Regions from separate parts of the Plantactinospora sp. GCM10030261 genome, predicted to be linked through region 2. Evidence: riboswitches for the same ligand, from Rfam matches in the RefSeq annotation. Region 2 holds a riboswitch; the other holds the start of a gene.
The links. Region 2 has a riboswitch for thiamine pyrophosphate ahead of ACFQUZ_RS03110 (ECF transporter S component). Riboswitches for the same ligand answer to the same signal wherever they lie in the genome.
Positions count from the first base shown of each region.

Region 1: linked by a shared signal. The riboswitch ahead of ACFQUZ_RS01100 (thiamine phosphate synthase) and the one ahead of ACFQUZ_RS03110 (ECF transporter S component) in region 2 are both predicted to bind thiamine pyrophosphate.

Region 1 covers NZ_JBHTDD010000001.1:238,705-242,887, forward strand. The annotation lists gene thiS (sulfur carrier protein ThiS) at 1-171, opposite strand, end outside; gene thiO (glycine oxidase ThiO) at 162-1,463, opposite strand; gene ACFQUZ_RS01100 (thiamine phosphate synthase) at 1,457-2,083, opposite strand; TPP riboswitch at 2,078-2,186, opposite strand; gene ACFQUZ_RS01105 (aldo/keto reductase) at 2,316-3,260, opposite strand; gene ACFQUZ_RS01110 (nucleotidyltransferase domain-containing protein) at 3,346-4,143, opposite strand; gene ACFQUZ_RS01115 (ABC-F family ATP-binding cassette domain-containing protein) at 4,140-4,183, opposite strand, start outside.
Region 2 covers NZ_JBHTDD010000001.1:617,894-622,076, reverse strand. The annotation lists gene ACFQUZ_RS03115 (ABC transporter ATP-binding protein) at 1-1,441, opposite strand, end outside; gene ACFQUZ_RS03110 (ECF transporter S component) at 1,476-2,048, opposite strand; TPP riboswitch at 2,123-2,229, opposite strand; gene ACFQUZ_RS03105 (alpha/beta fold hydrolase) at 2,372-3,196, shown strand; gene ACFQUZ_RS03100 (aminoglycoside N(3)-acetyltransferase) at 3,193-3,996, shown strand; gene ACFQUZ_RS03095 (sugar isomerase domain-containing protein) at 4,048-4,183, shown strand, end outside.

The DNA.
Region 1 (4,183 bases), 380 kb from region 2:
GACCCGGTCCCCCGACCGCAGCGGCGTGGTCGGCCAGTCCGCCCGGCGGACCACCTCGCCGTTGACCGCCACCGCCAGGCCACGGTGCACCGTGGTCAGCGTGTCGACGAGCCCGGTCAGCGTCGTCCCGGACGGCAGCCGCCGGGTCGTCCCGTTCACGGTCAGTTCCATCGGTTTCCCTCCTCGACCGGGTCGCCCGGCCCGCTCAGCCGGTCAGCCGGCGCCTGCCCCGTCGGCAGGTCAGCCGGCGCCTGCCCGGTCGGCAGGTCAGCCGGCGCCTGCCCGGTCGGCAGGTCAGCCGGCGCCTGCCCGGTTGTCCGGCGGACCGGCGCCTGCCTAGCCGCCCGGTCCGGACGCAGCGGCGCCAGCTCCGCCGGCCAGTCGTCGCCAGCCAACGCGCCGCCGGTCGGCTCCCCACCGGTGAGCGCGTCGGCGACCAGGTCGGCCGTGATCGGGGCGAGCAGGATCCCGTGCCGGTAGTGGCCGGTTGCCACGAGGACGCCGGGCCGGCCCGGCAGCGGACCCAGGTACGGCAGGTTGTCCGGCGTGCCGGGCCGGGTGGCGGCACGCGCCTCCGCCAGCTCGTACTCGGCCAGTTCGGGCACCAGTTCGGCGGCGGCGCGGAGTAGATCGAGCACGGCACCGGCGGTGACTGTCAGGTCACCCCGCTCCTCGACGGTCGCGCCGACGACCACCTCGCCGTCGACTCGCGGCACGAGATAGACCGAGCGGCCGTCCGCGTACCCCCGGATCACGTGCCGCACCACCGGCGGTCCGCCGCCCGGCGCGCGGAGCCGGAGCACCTGGCCCTTGACCGGGCGGACGGGCAGTCCGGCGAGCGTCGCGCTACCGGTGCCGGCCGCCACAACCACGACATCCGCGTCCACATCAGACAGACGGTCGACCTGCCGCCGCTCGACCCGCACACCGGCCGCCCGGGCCGCCGCCACGAGCGCCGGCACCAGCCGGCGCGGGTCGACCTGATGGTCGGCCGGGGCGTACGCGCCGCCACGTACCCGCGTGCTGAGCTGCGGTTCGCGGACCCGCAACTCGGTCGGCAGCAGCGGGGTGAGCGGCAGGTCCAGGCTCTGCTGGTACGTCCAGAGTCGCCGCGCCTCGGCGACGTCGTCCGCGGTGAGCGCCACGATCAGGGTGCCGTCGGTGCGGTAGCCGACGTCCCGCCCCCCGGCCACCTCGACCTCGGCCGCGAATGCCGGCCACCGGGCCGCGGCGTTCACCATCAGCGCCGTCAAGTCGCGTTCGCCGAACGTCGCCTCCGCCACCGGGGAGAGCATCCCGGCGGCGACGGCAGACGCCCCGGAACCGGGAGCCGGGTCATACACGGTGACCCGCATGCCGCGCTGGGCGCACCGCCAGGCGATCGCCAACCCGACCGGCCCGCCCCCCACCACCGCGAGGACGGGCTTTCCTTCGCCGCTTCCGGACCGGCCCGCCGTCAGCATGGCAGCGCCCGCAACAGCTCGTCCGTGGCCCGTCCCGGATCGGCCGCGGCACTCACCGCCGCTACCACCGCGACACCGTACGCACCGGCCGCCACCAGCTCCGGCACCCGCGCGGCGGTCACCCCGCCGATGGCTATCACCGGTACGTCCACCGCGGCCGCCACGGCCCGCACACCGGCCGGCCCGATCGGCGCCGGCAGACCGACCTTGGTGGACGTGGCGTGGCAGGGACCGACGCCGAGGTAGCTCGCACCGGCGGTCACCGCCGCCCGCGCCGCGACCGCCTCCCGAGCGGTCGCCCCGAGCACCGCGTCCGGCCCGAGCACCCGCCGGGCCGCGGCGACCGGCAGATCCAGGGCGCCGACGTGTCCACCGGCAGCGCCGGCGGCGAGGGCCACGTGCAGCCGGTCGTTCACCAGGCAGGTGGCCCCCACCGCGGCGCACTCCGCGACCATCCGGCCGGCCAGTTCGTAGGCGTCCCGGTCCGTCGCCGAGTCCTCCACCCGGACCTGGAGCACCAGCCGGGGGCCGGCCTTCGCGAGGGCGGCCCGGGCCACGGCGAGCGCGTCGCGGCCCGGCCGGGTGTCGGTGATGAGGTGCAAACGTCCCAGGGACGGCATGACAACGCTCCTCCCTGCGCCGGCATTACCCGGATCAGGTTCGACGGTCGGGGGCTTCAGCCCCCCTCTCAGCCCGGTGCACCGGGCTCCCGTGGGGTCATTCGTTGCTGACCGTACGGCAGGACGTGCCGATCTGCCAAGGGCCCGCCGTCGGTCGCGCAACGCGTCAACAGGCCCCACTCACCGCGTCAGAGGAGCGGACGCGGCAGGCCAGCGGAGTCCGCGTAGCGCGTCAGAGGATCTCGCGCAGGGCGGCCAGGTCGTCGTCGTTGGGCTGCCAGGCGCCCGCCGCCGCATTCTCCCGGACCTGCTCGGGGCTTGTCGCTCCGGCGATCACCGAGGTCACCGCCGGCTGTCCGGCCAGCCCACCGATGGCCACCTGGAGCATCGACAGCTCACGCTCATCGGCGTACTTCTCGATGGCCTCGATGGTGTCCCACGGCGCGGCGGCGAAGCGCTGCGCGTACCGACCCCCACCGGCCAGCCGGCTACCGGCGGGCGGCTCCTCGCCGCGCCGGTACTTGCCCGTGAGCAGGCCGTTGGCCAGCGGAAAGAACGGCAGCATGCCGAGCCCGAACCGCTCACACGCCGGGATCACCTCGGTCTCCACGTCCCGCTGGAGCAGGCTGTAGTGGTTCTGGGCGCTGATGAACGGGGTGTATCCCGCGGTCCGGGCGGTCCAGTCCGCGTCGGCGATCTGCCAGCCGGTGAAGTTCGAGTTGCCCAGATACCGCACCTTGCCCGCGCGCACCAGGTCGTCCAGCGCCGCGAGGGTCTCCTCGATCGGTGTCCCGGGATCCGGCTCGTGCATCTGGTAGAGGTCGACGTGGTCCATGCCCAGCCGCCGCAGCGACGCCTCCACCGCCCGGACGACGTAGCGCCGGGCGCCCCGGGCCCCGTGGTCCGGCCCGTTCATGCCGGACATGTCCATGCCGAACTTGGTGGCCACCACCACGTCGTCCCGCCGCCCGCGCAGCGCCGCACCGAGCAGCTCCTCGGAGCCGCCGTGCGGTTCGCCGTAGATGTCGGCGGTGTCGAAGAAGTTGATCCCGGCGTCCAGGGCGGCGTCGACCACCGCACGGGTGCCGGCGGCGTCGAGCTTGCGGCCGAAGTTGTTGCAGCCGATCCCCACCACGGACACCACGAGGCCGGAGTCGCCCAACCGGCGATAGGTCATCTCAGTCACGAGATCAACCCTATGCCGGCCGTACGGAGGACATCCGCCGCACCAGCTCGCGCCACCGAGATCCAGGAGACAGGCGCTAAACCGGGAATGCGTCGCGGACCAGTCGGCGGGCCGTGGCCAGGGTGCCGGCCAGCTCCACCGGTGTCCGCCCGATCCCGCCGAGCAGCAGGTGCGCCCGGTCGGCGAAGTCCGCCGGTGCCTCGGGCAGCGCGGCGGTCGCCTCGACCATCCCCTTCTCGTTGATCAACCATGTGCCGGCCCGGGCGTGCAGCGCGTGCGCCAGGATGCCAACCACCCGGAACAGGCAGCCGGCGACGTACGCGGCGTCACCGGCCGCCGCCCCCTTCGCCGCGCCGCCCAGCATGAAGTCGGCCTCCCAGCCGTTGTCCAGGGCCGCCGCGAGGGCCGGCGGGTAGTCACCGGTAGCCGCGCGCAGCGCGGTCAGCTCCCCGGTCGGGTCGGCCAGCACCCGGCACAGCGCCACCTCACCGGGGTACGCGCAGGAGTAGAACCCGAGCGGATGACCGATCTGCCGGCCGATCTCGTACCGGCCGGCCCGGCAGTCCGCCCAGATCCGGTGCACCCGGTCCAGGTCCCGATAGATCCAGTCCACGGCGGTGCCGCCGATCCGCAGCCACCCACCGCCGTCCACCCACGGACCCCAGTCGCCGGGGGACGTCAGCTCGACCGGCCCATCGGCGACCTGGTCGGCGACCGCCTGGAGCCCCGCCACGTCCAACGTCCCCCGGTAGTAGAGCCCGAGATCCCAGTCCGAGTCCGGTCGGTGCCGGCCGCGGGCCCGGCTGCCGCCCAGCGCCACGGCCACCACCCCGTCCACTGCGGTCAGCCGGTCCGGCAGGTCCGCCGGAATCATCCGACGTCCCACACCGGCTCGGTGGTCTCCTTGACCTCAC
Region 2 (4,183 bases):
CATCGCCAGGGCCGGCCGGGGGCGTTTCCGATCCGCCGAGGTCGAACCTCCGGTCGGCCAGCGCGGTGACGAAGTCGACGTCGTGGGTCACGGTGACGATGCCGTGGCCGGCGTCGCGCAGGCCGGCGAACAGGTCGACCAACTCGGCCCAGGTCCGCCGGTCCTGGCCGAACGTGGGTTCGTCGCAGATCAGCAGCCGGGGCGCGGTGGCCAGGGCCGTCGCCACACTCAGCCGCCGCGCCTCGCCGCCCGACAGGGTGTACGGGTTGGCGCCGGCCAACCGGTCCAGCCGCAGCCGGGTGAGCAGGTCATCCACCGTGGCGCGGACCGCGGCCTCGGGCTGCCCGGCCCGACGCGGCCCGAGGGCCAGCTCGTCGTCGACCCGGCCGGTGACGAACTGGTGCTCGGGATCCTGGAAGACGGAGCCGATCCGCCGGGTGAGCGCCGGGGCTCGCCACCGGTGCGGTGCGGTTTGTGAGTCCCGACCGGCCAGCTCCGCGCTGGCGGTCACCCGACCGGTGCCCGGGGCGAGGAGGCCGCCGAGCAGCAGCGCCAGCGTGGACTTGCCGGAGCCGTTCGGTCCCGCGACGGCGAGCGCCTCGCCCGCGCGTACCGTCAGATCTGTCGGCGTCAGCCGGGGCGAGAGGCCAAGCCGGTCGGCGGTGAGCAACACCTCGCCGGTGCCCGCGCGAGCCCGGCGGACCGGCAGCGGGCGGCCCGGCACCCAGACCCCGTCGGCCGCGAGTTCGTCGCCGTACCGGTCGAAGACCTTCGCCGGCGGCCCGTCGGCCCGGATGCCGCCCCCGGCGGCCAGCACGACCACCCGGTCCACGAGTGGCAGCGCCTCGGCGACCCGGTGTTCCACGAGGATCAGCGTGGTCGTCGGGTCGAGCGCCGCCGCCACCGCGTCCCGGACCAACGCTCCGCCGGCCGGGTCGAGGTTGGCGGTCGGCTCGTCGAGCAGTAGCAGTCCCGGTCGCATGGCCAACGCACCGGCCAGGGCGAGTCGCTGCTGTTCCCCGCCGGAGAGCGCCGACGTGGGTCGCCATCGGTCATACCGGAAGCCGACCCGGCGCAGCGTCCGGTCCACGCGGGGCCAGATCTCGCCGGCCGGTACGCCCCGGTTCTCCAGCCCGAACGCCACATCGTCGCCGGCCCGGGCCATCACCAGTTGGGTTTCCGGGTCCTGGAACACGATGCCGACCCGGTCCCGCCGGGTGTTCGCCCGGCGGCCGTCGATCAGGACCTCGCCCTCGTGCTCGCCCGAGTCGTCGGCGAGCAGGCCGGCCAGCGCGGCGAGCAGGGTGCTCTTGCCGGCGCCGGACGGGCCGAGCAGCAGCACCCGCTCGCCGGCCTCGACGCGCAGGTCGACGTCGCGGATCGCCCAGGCCCTCCGGCCGGCGTGCCGCCAGCCGAAGCCGCGCAGTTCGACCAGGCTCATCGAGTCGGGTGGGTTCGTCGGGTCGGCGGGCTGGTCAGACCGCGGCCCGCTCCCGGCCGGCCGGGAAGCGGTCCAGCGCCCCGGTGTTGGCCAGCGCCCGGGTCAGGGCGTACCCGCCGAACCCGGCGATGACCACGGAGCTGGCCACGGTGATCGCGATGAACGGCAGCCGGATGGCGAGCCAGGAGAACTCCTTGTACCAGACGATGGCGTCGTATACGCCGGCCGCCAGCCCGGCCATCGCGGCGGCGAGTAGCCCCACCGGCAGCCGGTACACCCGGTAGCCGAAGATCGCGAAAACGAGTTCGGCGGCGGCCGCCTCCAGCGGTCCCTGGAGCACCAGGGTCCAGCCCCAGGACGAGCCGAGCGCGACCGACACCAGGGCGGCGACGGTGAGGGTGAAGAACGCCGCGCCCGGCTTGCGGATGACCAGGGCGCCGACCACCGCCGGAACCAGCCACATTCCGTAGAGGACCGCCCGGAAGGGCAGCGGGATGGCGTCCGCCGGTCCGTTCCAGAGCAGGCCCCAGGCCCAGAAGACGACGCCGAAACCGACGCCGAGCACGGCCGCGACGACGATGTCGACGGTACGCCACCTGTTGTTCATGATCTTGCCTCCCAGTTCATCGACGAACCAGGAGAAGACGCACGCCGCGTCCGGTTGGCCCGGATCACGGCGCGGCTGGAGATCGACCGAACTCCCTGCGCTGGCATTACCCAGATCAGGTTCGAGGGTCTGCGGACTCCCGCCCGCACTCTCAGCGCTGCGCGCTCCCCTGTCGGATATGAAGTTTTCTCCGCCGACGCTAGCACCGTCGCCGATAGCCTGGCCAGCGGTGTGCTCCCGGACACCACGTGGTCCGGCGCCGGAGCACCGCGCCGAGCGGCGCTCGGTAGGCTGCCGCGATGCGGCCCGATTCCCCACCCGACATCCGGCTCGACGTGCGCGGGCTCACCTTCGACGTGTACGCGGGCGGCCCGGCCGATGGCGAACCGGTGCTCCTGCTGCACGGGTTCCCGCAGCACAGCGGCGAATGGTCGGCGGTGCTGCCGGCGTTGCACGCGGCCGGGCTGCGCAGTTACGCGCTGGACCAGCGGGGCTACTCGCCCGGCGCCCGGCCCCTCGCCGTCGAGGACTATCGGATGGCCGAGTGCGTGGCGGACGCGGCCGCGGTGCTCGACGCCCTCGGTGTGCCGGCGGCGCACGTCGTGGGGCACGACTGGGGGGCCATGGTGGCCTGGCAGCTCGCCGCACGGCAGCCGGACCGCGTGCGTACGCTCACCGCCGTCTCGGTCCCGCATCCGGCCGCCTTCGCGCACGCGATCAACACCGACCCGGGGCAGAAGGCGCGCTCCGCGTACATCTCGCTGTTCCGCAGGCCCGGCAAGGCCGAGTCGGTGTTGCTGGCGCTGAACGCGGCGGCACTGCGCCGGATGCTCGCCGGGGTCGGCCGGGACCGGGTGGACGACTACGCGGAACCGATGCGCGACCGCGAAACGCTTACCGCCGCGCTCAACTGGTACCGGGCGATGTCGCGCCGGGACCTCGCCGGATGCGGTCCGGTGGGGGTGCCGACCAGCTACGTGTGGAGCGACGGAGACGTGGCGATCGGCCGCACCGCCGCCACGGCGTGCGCCGCCCAGGTCGCCGGGGACTACCGGTTCGTGGCCTTGCGCGGCGTCTCGCACTGGATCCCGGACGAGGCACCGGCGGCGCTCGCCGAGGTCATCCTCGACCGGGTCGGTGGCCGGTGACGGGCGACCGGCCGGCACCCGTCGGCATGCCGCACACCCGCTCGTCACTCGCCGTCGACCTTCGCGACCTGGGCGTACGACCAGGTGGGACGCTGCTCGTGCACGCTACCCTGCGGTCGGTGGGGCGGGTGCTCGGTGACAGCCGAGCGGTGGTCGAGGCGCTGCTGGACGTGCTGGGGCCGGACGGCACCCTGGTGGTGCCGACGCACACCCCGCACAACACCGATCCGGCGTCGTGGATCAACCCGCCGGTCTTCGAGCGACACTGGCCGGCCATCCGCGAGCAGATGCCGCCCTTCGACCCGGTGATCAGCCCGAGCCGGTGGATGGGTGCCCTGGCCGAGCAGGTCCGGACCTGGCCAGGAGCGATGCGCAGCAACCACCCACAGGTGTCGTTCGCCGCCCTCGGCCCGGCCGCCGAGGCGATCGTGGGTGGTCACGCCCGCACCGCCATGCTCGGCGAGACGTCACCGCTGGCCCGGCTCTACGAGCGGGACGCGGACGTGCTCCTGCTCGGCGCCGGTCACGGCTCGAACACCTCGTTGCACCTCGCCGAATACCGGCAGCCGGCGCCGCCGACCGAGCGGGTCGGGTCGGCGGTCCGCGCTGCCGGTGGTGGCCAGGAGTTCGTGTGGTGGACCGACGTGGTGCTGGACGAGAGCGACTTCGAGCGGCTCGGGGCGGAGTTCGACGGCACCGGCGCCGTCCGGACGGGACGGGTCGGTAACGCGGCGTGCCGGCTGATGCGTCAGCGGGCGGCGGTCGACTTCGCGGTCGACTGGATCACCCGTAACCGGTGACCTGGGATGGTGTCACAGATTGTTGGAGTACCGGAGTAAGGGGAGGGACCGATGACCCTGGACGCCGACGGCTACCTGGCGGCCGTATCCGAGGCGGTCGAGCGGGTGGGGACCGGTCAGCGGGAGGCGGTCCGGCGGGCCGCTGACCTGGTGTACGCGTGTGTGCGGGCGGACGGCGTCGTGCACG